Regions from separate parts of the Vibrio sp. KMM 9700 genome, predicted to be linked through region 3. Evidence: predicted binding sites of a transcription regulator. Region 3 holds the regulator's gene; each other region holds the start of a gene.
The links. The regulator MetJ, encoded in region 3, represses methionine synthesis genes. The targets are predictions, from matches to a motif close to TTAGACNTNTANANGTCTAA.

Region 1 (5,475 bases), 200 kb from region 3:
CATTTGTCTAATTCGTTGTTCTGTCTCATAAATTTTTTGTGCCATCAATTCACGCACATCAGGGCAAGGTGAATGACCTTTATTTGAGGTATCAATGATCTGCTCAATTTCACTGACGCTAAAGCCTAACGCACGTGCGCCGGTTATAAACTTGAGTCGATGGAGCGCTTGTTGATCATAAATTTTATAACCATTATCCGGATCTTTAACATGCGAAAGCAGGCCCTTACGGGTATAAAAACGCACTGTATCTAAGCTCACTTGAGCTGCGTTTGCGAGTTCTTTGGTATACATAAATGCCCCTTGAGTTAGCCAAAAAAGATCACTAATAACGCGACCACAAGCATCATCACAGCAAAGACTTTTAAGCCTAGTTTTAAGTCACCACCACCTTTTGGTGGTTGATTACAACATCCCATAAGCACCTCTTTATCTATATAAAGGATTCAAAATCATGACAGCATAAAGACAGTCTAAAACATATGTCTAACACACAGGTCAAGTCATTATCGTTTTTATGCCAAAGATGGAATGAAAAAAAGCCCAGATCTTATATCGATCTGAGCTTTTAGATTGTTTGCTGGTTATAGATTTAGTTAAATACTAATTAAGCATTCAGATTTGGCCCTAACCATTTTTCCATTTCCACGTCATCCCAGCCTTTGCGCTTGGCATAATCTTGCGCTTGGTCTTGTTGAATTTGCGCAACTGCAAAATAACGCGACTCTGGGTGAGAGAAATACCAACCCGAAACCGATGCGCCTGGGAACATGGCATAGCTTGTTGTCAGTTGCATGCCAATGCGGGTTTCAACATCAAGTAAATCCCAAATCGCTTGTTTTTCTGTATGTTCAGGGCAGGCTGGATAACCTGGTGCTGGGCGTATACCTTGGTATTTCTCACGGATCAAATCATCATTGGAAAGGCTTTCATCTGGACTATAACCCCAAATTTTAATGCGCATTTCTTGATGTAAATATTCCGCAAAGGCTTCTGCTAGGCGATCCGCCACAGCTTGCACCATAATGGCGTTGTAATCATCGCCTTTGGCTTTAAAGTCATCGGCTAGTTCACGCTCACCTATACCACCTGTCACTGCAAATGCGCCAATCCAGTCTTGCTTATCACTTGCTTTTGGCGCCACAAAGTCAGACAAGCAATAGTTCGCACCTCTTGGTTTTTTAGTTTGCTGACGTAAATGATGCAGGCATTCAATCACCTCGTCTCGGGACTCATCCGCGTAAACTTCAATGTCATCACCATTTGAGTTTGCAGGGAACAGACCACACACACCAGCTGTTTTGAGCATACCTTCGGCTTCGATTTTATCTAACCAATCGTTCGCATCTTTAAATAAACGCCCAGCTTCTTCACCGACTTCTTCATGTTTTAAGATCGCAGGATATTTGCCCATCAACCCCCAAGTTAAGAAAAATGGTGTCCAGTCAATGTATTCACGCAAGGTTGCAACGGACACATCTTGATAAACTTGTATTCCAGTTTGCTTGGGTACTGGCGGCGTGTAAGTTTGCCAATCGGTTTTAAATGCATTTTCGCGAGCAACTTCTATAGTCACTGGCGGCGTACGCGGTTTTTTACGCGCATGTTGCTCACGCACAATGTCATAATCTGCTTGCAGTTTTTCAACAAAAGCAGGCTTTTGCGTCTCAGATAAGAGTGCTGAGCAGACCCCAACCGAACGTGACGCATTATTCACATACACTACAGGTTGCGAGTAATTTTGCTCAATTTTAACCGCAGTGTGCGCCTTTGATGTCGTTGCGCCACCAATTAATAGAGGCAAATCAAAGCCTTGACGCTCCATTTCTTTGGCAACATGCACCATTTCATCGAGTGATGGGGTAATAAGCCCTGACAGACCAATAATATCGACCTTTTCATCACGAGCGACTTGGAGGATTTTCTCCGCTGACACCATAACGCCTAAGTCGATGATTTCATAGTTATTACATTGTAGAACAACGCCAACAATGTTTTTTCCGATATCGTGCACGTCGCCTTTAACCGTCGCGAGTAAGATCTTACCATTGGTTTGACCGACTTGTTTTTCCGCATCGATATAAGGCTCAAGATAAGCCACAGCTTGCTTCATGACGCGAGCAGATTTCACCACCTGCGGCAAGAACATTTTCCCTTCACCGAAGAGATCGCCAACCACATTCATGCCATCCATCAGCGGGCCTTCGATAACTTCAAGTGGCTTGGCACTTTGGGCGCGCGCTTCTTCTGTATCTTCAACGATAAATTCAGTGATGCCTTTTACTAGCGCATGCTCAAGGCGTTTTCGAACCGGCCAAGTGCGCCATTCGAGTGCCGCCGGATCATCGGCTTTACCGACGGCATTGCTACGATACTCTTCGGCAACATCAAGCAAACGTTCAGTCGCATCATCACGGCGGTTTAGGACTGCATCTTCGACCGCGTTACGCAGTTTTTCGGGAACATTGTCATAAATCTCAAGCTGACCTGCGTTAACAATCCCCATATCCATGCCGTTTTTAAAGCAGTGATATAAGAAGACAGCATGAATCGCTTCACGCACATAGTTATTGCCACGAAATGAGAACGACACATTCGAGACCCCACCGGAGATCATCGCATGCGGTAAGTTTTGTTTGATATCCGCAACCGCTTCAATGAAATCAACAGCATAGTTATTATGCTCATCAATCCCTGTCGCAATTGCAAAAATGTTTGGATCGAAAATAATATCTTCAGGTGGGAAGCCTACTTGTTCGACTAAGATCTTATACGCGCGCTTACAAATCTCAAATTTACGTTCACGAGTATCCGCTTGCCCCGCTTCATCAAACGCCATCACAATCACAGCTGCGCCATAACGACGTACAAGTTTGGCTTGAGCAATAAAGTTTTCTTCACCTTCTTTAAGCGAGATCGAGTTAACGATGCCTTTGCCTTGAATGCATTTCAGGCCTGCCTCGATAATATCCCACTTAGAGGAATCCACCATCACAGGAACTTTGGAGATCTCAGGTTCACTTGCACATAGATTTAAAAAGCGCACCATCGCGGCTTTAGCATCAAGCATGCCTTCATCCATGTTGATATCGATGATCTGGGCGCCATTTTCAACTTGCTGACGCGCAACGTCAAGCGCCTCATCATATTCTTCATTGACTATCAAACGCTTAAATCGCGCACTACCCGTAACATTGGTACGTTCACCGACATTCACAAAAAGAGAGTCTTTTTCGATTGTCAAAGGCTCAAGGCCAGATAAACGACAAGCAGTGGTGAGTGTCGCAGGTTTTCGTGGCGCAACCCCAGACACAGCCTCGCTCATGGCTTTTATATGCTCAGGCGTGGTTCCGCAGCAGCCGCCAACAAGGTTTAGAAAACCCGCCTGCGCCCACTCTTTAATATGCTCCGCCATTTCTTCGGCGCCAAGATCATATTCACCAAAAGCATTTGGCAACCCAGCATTTGGGTGCGCAGAAACGAAGCCTTCTCCAATGCGCGATAGCTCTTCAACATATTGACGCAATTCATCAGGCCCAAGGGCGCAGTTGAGGCCAAAAGATAGCGGCTGCACATGACGTAAGGCATTATAAAAAGCTTCGGTAGTTTGACCGGATAAAGTACGGCCAGAGGCATCGGTAATCGTACCTGAAATCATGACAGGTAGCTTATAACCTAGCTCTTCGAAGACAGTTTCCACCGCAAAGGCACAAGCTTTGGCATTCAAAGTATCAAAAATAGTTTCGATTAAAATAAGATCAGCGCCACCTTCAATCAGTGCGCGCGTCGATTCTTGATAAGCCTCTGATAAAGTATCAAAATCTATATTACGGTAGCCGGGATCATTCACATCTGGTGAAATTGAACAAGTACGGTTGGTTGGGCCGAGGACACCGGCCACATAACGCGGCTTTTCAGGCGTTAGAGCTGTATATTTATCTGCAGCAGCACGCGCAAGCTTGGCTGATTCCAAGTTAATCTCAGCACTTAACTCGCTCATATCATAATCGGCCATTGCGATGCTAGTCGAGTTAAAGGTGTTGGTTTCGAGAATATCAGCGCCAGCTGCTAAATAATCTTCATGGATAGATTGGATCAGCTGTGGTTGGGTGAGAGAAAGTAAGTCATTGTTACCTTTAAGATCACAATGCCAGTCTTGAAAGCGCTGACCACGATAGTCTGCTTCTTCAAGTTTATGGCCTTGGATCATAGTGCCCATCCCGCCATCTATAATAAGAATGCGTTTTTCTAGCGCTTGGGCGATAGGATGCGTTTTCATATTGGAATCGTTAAAAACTTGTGCCACGGTATTCTTACCTCGCTGTCCGTGCGTCATGGTGATAATTCATCCTATCACACCTTTTTGATAAATCAATATAGAAATCTAGACGTCTAAATAACTTTAGATCTGAACCGATTTTAAATCAAAGATAAACAAAAGTTAGTTTAAATCAAAAGAATTTGATTTGTGGCTAGTGAAGTAAACCAAAACTAAGATAGAATAAATTTTGAGCATATTTACATTTAACATCTATTTTATCCCAACTTTCCCGCTAGAATAATTAATACTTGGGATTAAGACGCACTGTCTTACAAAAATAGATTGATCTTTAGGTCTAAGCAGTCGAAAATTATAAACTTACAATTTGTAACAATACTTTATACCCAAGTGACTTCAGGTTAAGGCTTCGCCTATCGATTGAAGTTACTTAGGTATACAACCAACTCCATTATCTAAGGTCTTGCTATGTCCGTTTATCATACGCTTTGTTTTCTATCAGCCGCAGCCATGCTGATAGCTTTTATAAACAGCAAATTTGGTCGCCTTCAAACCACGATTGCGATTACAGCTGGTTCGATGATGTTGTCTCTATTTATATTGATTGCAGGTCAAAATGGCTGGTTTAGCCTCACTCAAATTGCAACAGAGACCATCGACTCGATTAATTTTGAAGAATTTCTCTTAAACGGTATTTTAGGATTCTTACTCTTTGGTGGCGCACTGGCAATTAAGCTGCCGCATTTTAGAGATCAAAAATGGGAAATTGCAGGGCTCGCATTAGGTGCAACCCTCTTCTCAACTTTCTTTATCGGCTTTGCGCTGTACTTTATTTTTCAATTACTCGCGATTCCTTTTGATTTAATCTACTGCCTATTATTTGGCGCTTTGATTTCTCCAACCGACCCGATTGCAGTACTTGCGATTGTTAAGAAACTGCATGCACCACAACGTATTTCGACTCAAATTGAAGGGGAATCTCTCTTCAATGACGGCTTTGGTTTGGTTATTTTTGTCACTATGTTCACCGTGGCCTTTGGCACAGAAGCGCCAACAGTGACAAGTGTAGTCGAGCTTTTCCTACAAGAAGCAGTCGGCGGGATTATCTACGGTTTGATTCTTGGGGTGATCGCCCACTACTTGATCAGCTCAACCAATGAACACTCGATGGAATTATTACTTATGATCTGTGTGCC
Region 2 (5,475 bases), 200 kb from region 3:
GCTATGGCACTTTCAATTCCATCCGGACACATGGTTATAGATGCAAAAGGCATTGATGTTAAAGAAGTTATTATGGTGATGACTTATGCCGTCGTGGTCTTCTCTATCTTGGTTCAAGGTTCAACCATTACGCCTATGATCAATAAAGCCAAAGCATATGAAGAGCAAAAAAAGCAAAACCAGGATTTACTTGCAAAGAAGCAAGCGCAGCAAGCTGAGGCGACTTTACTAGCTGAGCAAGAAATGGAATTAGCAAAAGTTGATCAAGCAATCTCGGATGACAATTCAGATGATAAGTCTGAAACTACAACCAAGAGCTAAGCTCACACAGATATAAAGCACAAACAAAAGGCACTTGAATCTCGCAAATATAGCTCTGATTCAAGTGCCTTTTTTGATCTTGTCCTAGATTAGGTAAAATCACCAAGAGCCAAAACTATCACTCATCTTTGGTAAAGTTATCTTCTGAGAAGTGTTCCAAGTCATAAGGCGTTTGCTGGTACACACAATAGTTCAACCAGTTAGCAAATAATAAATGCCCGTGACTGCGCCACGTCGCGCACGGGGTATTGTCGGCATTATCATTCGGATAGTAATTCACTGGCATGCTTGGTTCTAAACCTGCGCCTAGATCGCGTATGTACTCGTTGTGCAGCGTATGTGCATCATATTCAGGATGACCTGTGACAAACACATGACGCTTATTTGGCGTAGTGGCAAGGTATACGCCTGCATCTTCAGAAGTGGCTAGAATCTCTAAGTTGGTGTGTTCAGAAAGGTAATCTGCTGAAAAATCAGCATAACGCGAATGTGGCGCGACGAAAGTGTCATCAAAGCCACGGAGCAAAGGATGAAACTGACTTTTGATTTCATGATAGTAAACTCCTGATAATTTCTCATCCCGAGTTTGTTTCGGCAAATCATATAAAATCTTCAAACCAGCCTGCGCAGCCCAGCAGATATATAAGGTCGAGGTCACATGACGGTCTGCCCAAGTCATGATAGTTTGTAAATGCTCCCAATAGGCAACATCTTCAAATTGAACCAAACCAAGCGGCGCACCGGTAATAATCAAGCCATCAAAGTTACGCCCTTTTACGGCTTCAAACTGACGATAAAAGTTATTTAAATGCTCGGTTGGGGTATTTTTACTTGGTCTATCATCGATGCGTAACAGCTCAATATCTAACTGCAGCGGGCTATTTGAAAGCAGACGCAATAACTGAGTTTCGGTCTCAATTTTCTTCGGCATTAGATTCAAAATCAACACTTTAAGCGGACGTATCATCTGTGTCATGGCGCGCGTTTCCGACATCACGAAAATATTTTCTTGGCGCAATACATCACTGGCTGGTAGTTGATCTGGGATCTTAATTGGCATCGTTACTTCTCCATAAGCTATCTAGACGTCTATATAGCTAGACTATATGAGGAAAGCAAGTTTGTCGAGTAATGAGTCTAAATTTTACGCATAAAAAAAGCAGCCCTACTGAGCTGCCTCTTATCTTTTATATTAAACCAACTATTTGACGACAGTTAGGCTTGGACGCCCACTTGGTCTTGGCGGTGGTGAGTCCGGATCAGGCTCATCATCCGAAGCGTCAACTGGTGCCTGTGTATCCAGTGCAACAATTTCGACTTCTGGTTGGCTAGCTTCTTCTAATTCAATAGATTCAATATCTTGATAAGCTTCTTCAGGCTCAAACATAGTGCCTGCGCCATTTTCACGTGCATAGATAGCAATCACTGCATACATAGGCACATAGACTGAATGAGGACGACCACTAAAACGCGCATGGAAGGTAATTGCATCATTGCTTAATTCAAGATTACCGACCGCACGCTGCGCTATATTTAGCACAATCTGGCCATCATCAACAAACTCAGTCGGCACGCGCACGCCCGGCAGCGTGGCATCTACAACAATGTGTGGCGTTAAATCGTTATCCGCCATCCAGTCATAAAAGCCGCGTAGCATATATGGGCGCTTCGCTGTTAGTTCTAATTCTTGCATTTTCTAAACCAAACTCGTTTTCAAATTAAATTAACGCACGAGACGCATTTCGCGTTCAGCTTCAGTTAATGACGCAAGGAATGAATCACGTTCAAATACGCGGTTCATATAAGTTTTAATTTCTTTTGAACCTGGGCCAGATAATTCGATACCATAGCTAGGTAGACGCCACAATAAAGGCGCTAAGTAGCAATCGATTAAGCTAAACTCTTCGGTTGTGAAGTAGTCATATTGCGCAAAAATAGGCGCAAGAGAAAGTAGGTCACCACGCAGTTTTTGACGCGCACGCTCAGCTTCATCTGCAGAGCCAGATTCGATTTTTTTCGCTAGTGAGTACCAGTTATTTTCGATGCGGTGCATCATCACACGGCTTTTACCACGTGAGACAGGATAGACAGGCATTAGCGGTGGATGCGGAAAACGCTCATCTAAATATTCCATAATGATATTAGATTGATAAAGCGTTAAATCACGATCAACTAGCGTTGGTACTGTTTGATAAGGGTTTAATTCGATTAATTCAGCAGGTAAGTTCGCTTCATCAACAAGTTCAATTTCCGCACTTACGCCTTTTTCAGCCAGTACGATACGAACTTGGTGGCTATATAAATCTGAAGCACTTGAGAATAGAGTCATTACAGAACGTTTATTGGCAGCTACAGCCATAGAGCCCTCCAGCACACTTAAATAAAAATAACATGATGTATCTTGACATCATTAAAAAAATTAGCATTAAATGATAACATATTTTGCTATATCTTAGCTAGTGATAAAATTTTGCACTACAAAAAAACGCTGTACCTAAACCTAGATACAGCGCCTCATATTTAGCGATAAATTCAGTTTTAATTAATGGACATCGCGCCAATATTCTTTCTTCAGAAGATAAGCTATAAAGGTGAAGATGACTAAAAAGCCCATTACCCACCAACCTAAACGATGACGTTCAAGTTTGACTGGGTCGCCTGAATACTCTAAGAAATTGACAATATCACGCACTGCATCATCATATTCCTCTGCTGTCATTTCACCGCGCCCGTTACTCTTCACCGCAACCGGGACTTGCTTTTCAACTCCATCGATTTCATGGGTTTCAAACACAGCCGTCGGTGTGCCTTGTAACTCTTCAAGCACATGAGGCATGCCAACATTTGGGAAAACAATATTATTCACCCCAAATGGACGACTTGGATCCGCATAAAAAGATCTTAAATAGGTATAAAGCCAATCAGTGCCACGCACCCGAGCCACTAAAGTAAGATCTGGTGGCGCTGTGCCAAACCATTTTGCTGCCACTTCTTCTGGTAATGCATTCTCCATCAGATCGCCAATTTTCGCATTCGGATCTGGCATCAAATTCTTCTGCATAATATCTTCTGGAATCTCAAGATCTTGTGCGACCCTTTGATAACGTTGATATTTCGTCGAATGACATGCAAAGCAATAATTCATAAACAACTTGGCACCATTTTGCAGTGACGCCTTGTCAGTGAGATCATTGTTCGCCACATCGAGCTTAAGATTGCCACCAGCGGCCGTTGCCAACGAAGGTAAAAGTACAAAAAGCAGGATTAATAACTTTTTCATTTATACGTCACCCTCTCTGGTAATGGTTTGGTTTTTTCATTTTTGCTGTAGAAGAACAAAAGCACAAAGAACATGAAATAACACAAGCTAAAGATACGCGCCATCAGGGTATAAGTCGGTGTCGCAGGTTGAACGCCTAAATAGCCTAAGATAATGAAAGCAATAGTAAACTGCGCAATATTGAGCGTATGCAGCTTGCTACGATAACGGAATGAGCGTACTTTGCAGCGATCTAGCCACGGCAGTAAGAAGAGCAGTGCAATCGATGCACCCATCGCAATAACGCCCAAGAGCTTATCCGGTACGGCGCGTAAAATTGCATAGAAAGGCGTGAAATACCAAACTGGCGCAATATGCTCTGGCGTTTTAAGCGCATTGGCGACCTCAAAGTTTGGCGCTTCCAAGAAATACCCGCCCATCCCAGGATTAAAAAATAGTACATAAGAGAAGAAGAATAAGAAGAAACCTACCCCAACTATGTCTTTGACTGTGCCATACGGGTGGAAAGGAACAGAGTCTATAATATTGTATTTCTTAGTAAAATCTTCATGAAACTTAAATTGAGACTCAGCCGGTGGTTCGCCTTCTTTGCGTGCTAATTTGGTATCAATACCGTCAGGGTTGTTCGAACCAACTTCATGCAGCGCCAAGACATGCAGCGCAAGTAAAAGCACCAATACAAGCGGCAGAGCAATCACATGTAGCGCAAAGAAGCGGTTTAAAGTAGCGCCTGAAATAACATAATCACCACGGATCCAAAGCGTCAAGTCATCACCAATCACAGGGATCGCACCAAAGAGTGAAATAATAACCTGCGCCCCCCAATAGGACATTTGCCCCCAAGGAAGCAAATACCCCATAAAGGCTTCCGCCATCAGCACAAGAAAAATCATCATGCCAAACAGCCAAACCAGTTCACGCGGCTTTTGATAAGAGCCATAAATCAAACCACGGTACATATGCATATAAATTACAACAAAAAATGCCGATGCGCCGGTAGAGTGCATATAGCGCAGCAGCCAACCATATTCGACATCGCGCATAATATATTCAACCGATGCAAACGCTCCTTCAGCCGATGGGTTGTAATTCATGGTGAGCCAAATGCCTGTCAAAATTTGATTAACGAGCACCAGCATGGCAAGAGAGCCAAATAGATACCAGAAGTTAAAGTTTTTCGGCATTGGGTATTCAGATAAATGCTTTTTATAGGCATTCATTGCAGGGAGTCGAGCTTCGACCCAATCAAGTAATCCAGACATTAAGCTGCTCCTTCTTGATCATCTTCACCAATAATGATCCTAGTGTCACTCAAATAAGTATGGGGTGGGATCACCAAATTAAGTGGCGCCGGAACGCCTTGGAAAACACGTCCAGCTAGATCAAACTTTGAGCCGTGGCAAGGACAAAAAAAGCCAGATTGCACCCCTTGCACTTGCTCGCTAAAGGTGTCAGGAAGGTAAGTGGGAGAGCAGCCAAGGTGAGTACAAATACCAACTGCAATAAAGAGTTCAGGCTTGATTGAGCGATATTGATTTTGTGCATATTCCGGCTGTTGTGCTTCTTCTGAAGCCGGATCTCTTAATTGATCGTTAAGTGTTTCAAGTATTTGTAAGCTAGCTTGAGAGCGACGTACCACCCAAACTGGCTTGCCTCGCCATTCGACGCGTACGAGTTGCCCTTCTTCGAGTTTACTAATATCCACTTCAACTGGGGCGCCAGCAGCTTTGGCTTTTTCACTTGGATTCCATGACTTGATAAACGGAACCGCAACCGATGCAGCGCCAACCCCGCCAACCACGGCTGTGGTGGCAGTTAAAAAGCGGCGACGGCCATTATTAATTGGCACAGTGCTCATCCAACATCTCCCTGTT
Region 3 (5,475 bases):
GTTTTAGAAGCTCATCAACTTGGGTTAATTGACGCTGCGCGACATGATCAAAAGCAAGTGGCAACTCAATTAATAAAATATCTTCATGTGAGGTAATGATTTTCGCCCCACGTCCTGATGCCAGTACACGTTCAATACGGGTTGAGCCTGCTTCAGGTTTGTGGCTGCAACGCAAGCTTAAATCAATATGGCTTTGCGCCACAGGTTGCAGCGTACGGCAGTGCAACACGGGCGCAGCTAAACGTGCCAGTTCATTCGCCTCATCTAAACGCAATAAAGGTAATAAGCATGCATCCGTGACTTTACGTGGATCTGCGCTATATACGCCTGCCACATCACTCCAAATCACTACACGGCTGACATCGGCTAATGCGCCAATCACAGTCGCAGAATAATCCGAGCCATTACGCCCAAGCAAAATGGTCTCACCCGCTTGGCTTTGCGCCATAAAACCTGTGATAACAAAACGTTGTGCGCCTTGCTGAGCTAAAATCTCTTGCAGTAAAGGCAGTGAATGACCGCGATCAACCTCAGGCAGTACGCTGCGCTCAGCACGTAAAAAACGACGCGCATCAAGTGGCGCTGCAGCCATATGAGATTGATTTAATAAAGCTGCCAGTAAGCGAGAGGACCACATTTCACCATGCCCAAGCACATCACAACGTTGCGCTTTAGCATTGATATAGTCCATTTCTCCAAGATGATTGATCTCGTTTTCTAACTTATCAATCAAAGGATTCGCATTTTCTTTATCTAATAAGTCTTGAATCAGAGTGGTTTGGAACAGCTTGATATCTTGCAAGACTTCATGTGCAAGGCGGCCGTCTTTATCTAAAGCATCAATCCATGAGATGAGCTTATTGGTCGTTTGCCCTGCAGCAGAGACTACGATTAAATCTTGTTCCCCTGAGTGCTCTTGAAGAATTTTGACCACTCTTTGATAGCATTGCGCATCCGCAAGACTACTTCCACCGAACTTATGGAGTTGGCGCTTTATCGTCATTTAGACAACCTCTTTTGCAATTTGAAACGCTTGAGTGAGATCAGCAATAAGATCCTTAGGATCTTCCAGCCCAACTGACACTCTTAATAAATTTACAGAAATACCTGCTTGTGCTTGGGCTTCATCCGACATCGCACGGTGCGTCATTGAGCTTGGGTGACAAATTAAGCTCTCGACACCTCCGAGTGACTCGGCTAAAGAAAATAGTTTTAAGCCGCCAACAAAGGCTTTAAGTTGCGACTCTGTTGCATCTAGCTCAAAGCTTAACATAGCCCCGAAGCCAGTTTGCTGTTTTTTCGCAATCTCATGCCCTGGGTGAGTCTCAAGGCTTGGGTGGTAGACCACTTTGACCATAGGCTCTTGGCACAAAAATGCGAGCAACTCATTTGCCGTTTGTTCATGAGTACGCATACGCGCGCCAAGCGTACGTAGACCACGCAATGTCATATAACTATCAAATGGCGTGCCAGTGGCGCCAATACAGTTGCCCCACCATGCCAATTCATCCGCATCGGCTTGCTCTTTGGCAATCACAACACCACCAATCACATCAGAGTGACCATTGATATATTTAGTTGTCGAGTGAATCACAAAATCAGCACCAAGAGTGAGTGGCTTCTGGTAAATTGGCGTGAGGAACGTATTATCAACAGCAACTTTTGCGCCGACTTGATGCGCTGCTTGGCAGATTTTTTCGATATCGACGACACGCACTAATGGGTTTGATGGCGTTTCAAGCAGAACCAGCTTTGGCTGACGCGCCAATGCCGCGCGAAGCGCTTCTTCATCACTTTGATCAACAAATAAAACTTCAAAGTCACCTTTTTGCGCGCGCGAGTTAAATAAGCGATATGTTCCGCCATAACAATCATGTGGCGCGACAATAATATCACCAGCGCTCACAAAAGCACTTGCCCAAAGGTTTAATGCTGATGTGCCGCAGTTGGTGATCACAGCGCCAGCGCCTTGTTCAAGCTCACTTAATGCTTGCTCAAGTAGGCCTCGATTTGGGTTGCCTGAACGGGTATAATCATATTTAGGTACATCGCCAAACTCAGGGAAAGCATAATTCGTTGATAGATAAATCGGTGGCACGACAGCGTGATATTGCGTATCTGATTCAATGCCTGTACGCACAGCAATCGTACCGCTTGATAATTGGCTAGTTGAATGTGAAGAAGTTGATTCTGGGTGCTTAGGTTGCGTCATGCTAATATCCTTATTGACGTGAGTTTAGGTCTATACTCTATCTATCTCATCTTACTCTACTCTTAGAAAAATAAGACGTCAACACTTCTAGACGTCTAAATGTCTTTACATTTGGCAGTAGATGCCGCTAAAATACCCTTCATTATTTTTAATTCTTTTTATATATAAAGGTGTCTCATGGCCGACTGGAACGGTGATTATATCAGCCCCTATGCCGAACATGGTAAAAAAAGCGAGCAAGTCAAAAAGATCACTGTATCTATCCCTTTGAAAGTATTAAAGATTTTGACCGACGAACGAACTCGTCGTCAAGTTAATAATTTGCGCCATGCAACCAACAGCGAACTTTTGTGTGAAGCTTTCTTGCATGCTTATACTGGTCAGCCACTGCCAACCGATGAAGATTTGCGTAAAGATCGTCCGGATGATTTACCTGCAGAAGTGAAACGTTTGATGACAGAGATGGGAATTGAGTTCGAATCACTCGATGATCATCAAGATTAAGCGTTAAAAGATAAAATTAAGACATTAAAAAGGGAAGCTAAATTCAATCAGCTTCCCTTTTCTATTTTTGCAGACTTAAATCTAAACTAGATTAAGCCATGTAATTTTCAGGCATATCAATACGCGCCACGCCAGAATCAACCGCAGCTTGCGCCACAGCCTTAGCTACGCGAGAAAGCAAACGTGGATCCATAGGTTTTGGAATGATGTAGTCTGTACCAAAGCTTAGCTTATCTACGCCAGATGCTTTTAATACTTCAGCAGGCACTTCTTCTTTCGCCAGTTGGCGAATCGCCTCTACTGCTGCCAGTTTCATTTCATCATTAATTTGGCTTGCACGAACATCCAAAGCGCCACGGAAAATGAACGGGAAACAAATCACGTTATTGACTTGGTTTGGATAATCACTGCGACCTGTACCCATGATCAAATCATCACGAACTTGGTGCGCAAGTGCTGGCTTAATTTCTGGATCTGGGTTTGAACATGCAAACACAATTGGTTTTTCAGCCATAAGTGCAAGTGCTTCTGGTGGTAAAAGATCAGGGCCTGATACACCAAGGAAAAGATCTGCACCTTCAATAACATCCTCAAGCGTACGCTTATCTGTATTGTTGGCAAAAAGCTGCTTATATTCATTTAGATCATCACGACGCGTATGGATCACGCCTTTACGATCAAGCATATAAATTCTTTCACGCTGTGCGCCACATTTAATTAAAAGCTCCATACACGCAACGGCAGCTGCGCCCGCGCCCAAACATACAATCTTAGCTTTAGCTAAATCTTTGCCTTGCAGCTCGATTGCATTAAGCATACCTGCTGCGGTCACAATCGCAGTACCGTGTTGGTCATCATGGAAAACTGGCACATCACAACGCTCAATCAGTTGGCGTTCAATTTCAAAACAATCCGGTGCTTTGATATCTTCAAGATTGATGCCACCAAAGGTATCAGCAATGCTTGCAACTGTATTCACAAACTCTTCAGAAGTGCGGTGCTTGACTTGCAAATCAATCGAGTCAAGGTTTGCAAAGCGTTTGAAAAGTAAAGATTTACCTTCCATAACCGGCTTAGATGCAAGTGGCCCTAAGTTACCTAGACCTAAAATAGCAGTCCCGTTTGAGATCACCGCAACCATGTTGCCTTTGTTGGTATACTTGTATGCATTTTCTGGGTTTTGTGCGATTTCACGTACTGGCTCCGCAACGCCTGGGCTATAAGCAAGAGCGAGATCTTCTACCGTATCGGCAGGTTTAGTTAATGCAACACCTAGCTTACCCGCAATAGGTTTTGCATGATAATCAAGCGCTTTTTGGCGAAATTCTTCATATTGCTTGTCGTCAGACATTTTGTTTTCCTGAGCTTATTAGTGATCTTATCGCTAGATGTGTTTACATATAAACAACACAAAAGATAAGTAATTGTTAAAATGAAAAACTAATCTTAACATAAGAAATATAAAAAAATAGATCTCACAAATCAGCAGCAAAAGAAAAGCGCAAAGAAATTGAGTAGGAATAAATAAAGAGGAGGAAAAAGATGAAAAGGTAAGATCAAAAAAGGACACCGCAGTGCCCTTCTTTTTCGAAAACCAAATGAGAATCAAAAGAAACAATTTGGCTTTCTAAGCATAAACGCTTATTTGCTGCTAAGAGCACCGAAACGTTTGTTAAAGCGATCAACACGGCCGCCTGTATCTACGATACGTTGCTTACCAGTGTAGAACGGGTGACATTTGTCACATACGTCTAGGTTGATTTCTTCTTTAGCTAGAGTTGAGCTGAACTCGAACTCGTTACCGCAAGAACAAGTAGCTTTAACAGCTTTGTATTCTGGGTGGATACCTGATTTCATGGGAAAACCTCAAATTGGGCCGCATCGCTATCTAGCTCTACACTAGACACCATACGTTATTTACAAAAAAGATATGCAAGCACATCATCAAGGGTGCATATACTAAAGAAACTTATGCCAAGGATCAACAAGTTTGCTTGATTTTTCATCTTTTTTTGAGTCTTTAAGAAAAATCAATTGGTTGAAATATGCCATCGTTTTCGATTTGTCTCCTATTTTTCTATCTTCTCGTATAAAGAGAGAAAAAGCTTTAGATAAATTTCATTATTTACCTGATCCGCACATTGATTTAAGATCAAACGCCTTGCTAACGAGAAAAGAGCCCATATGTTGCCCCAAATTGCCCGAGTAGCCCTGCCTGTTCCTTTGGATAAATGCTTTGATTATCTTATCCCTGCGCATCTATCCATCGTCATTGGTGGCCGTGTTTTGGTGCCTTTTGGTCGTCAAAAGCTCGTCGGCATTGTTATTGAACGCACTCATGAGTCTGATTTTGATATCAATAAGCTCAAGGCGATTTCGCAAAGCTTAGATAATCAGCCGCTTTGGCCAACCAAGCTATTCGATCTTTTAAAATGGTCGAGCCAATATTATCAATACCCACTTGGTGAGACGCTTGCTGGCGCTCTTCCCGGCGCATTGCGCAAAGCCAAGCCTGCCAGTTTTGCGGCAATTAAAACTTGGCAAATCACCTCCCTTGGTCAAAAAGCATTAGCTCAGGGCCTAGGACGTGCGCATCAACAAGAGCGAGCGCTACGCGCCTTAATGGATGCGCCTGCCTCACATGATAGCCTGCTGGCTCAAGAGATAAGCTCGACCACGCTCAAAGCGCTAGAGGGCAAATTCTTTATTGAATCCGTGCAAGTCGAACTCAAACCTAGCCAATGGCCAAGCCAAGTCTT

Region 1: metH (methionine synthase) is a predicted target of MetJ. The motif match lies at 4,377-4,396, and genes of this name have one in related genera.
Region 2: metA (homoserine O-succinyltransferase MetA) is a predicted target of MetJ. The motif match lies at 1,395-1,414, and genes of this name have one in related genera.

The regions. Positions count from the first base shown of each region.
Region 1 is NZ_CM178589.1:1,069,763-1,075,237, forward strand. Features, by position in the region: gene AC2VOY_RS04740 (MerR family DNA-binding protein) at 1-294, opposite strand, end outside; gene metH (methionine synthase) at 608-4,279, opposite strand; partial or broken gene AC2VOY_RS04750 (cation:proton antiporter) at 4,748-5,475, shown strand, end outside.
Region 2 is NZ_CM178589.1:1,075,614-1,081,088, forward strand. Features, by position in the region: partial or broken gene AC2VOY_RS04750 (cation:proton antiporter) at 1-153, shown strand, start outside; gene metA (homoserine O-succinyltransferase MetA) at 440-1,381, opposite strand; gene sspB (ClpXP protease specificity-enhancing factor) at 1,523-2,014, opposite strand; gene sspA (stringent starvation protein SspA) at 2,045-2,680, opposite strand; gene AC2VOY_RS04770 (cytochrome c1) at 2,864-3,601, opposite strand; gene AC2VOY_RS04775 (cytochrome b) at 3,598-4,863, opposite strand; gene petA (ubiquinol-cytochrome c reductase iron-sulfur subunit) at 4,863-5,459, opposite strand.
Region 3 is NZ_CM178589.1:1,274,456-1,279,930, forward strand. Features, by position in the region: gene AC2VOY_RS05680 (bifunctional aspartate kinase/homoserine dehydrogenase II) at 1-1,003, opposite strand, end outside; gene AC2VOY_RS05685 (O-succinylhomoserine (thiol)-lyase) at 1,004-2,212, opposite strand; gene metJ (met regulon transcriptional regulator MetJ) at 2,390-2,716, shown strand; gene AC2VOY_RS05695 (malic enzyme-like NAD(P)-binding protein) at 2,808-4,067, opposite strand; gene rpmE (50S ribosomal protein L31) at 4,358-4,573, opposite strand; gene priA (primosomal protein N') at 4,901-5,475, shown strand, end outside.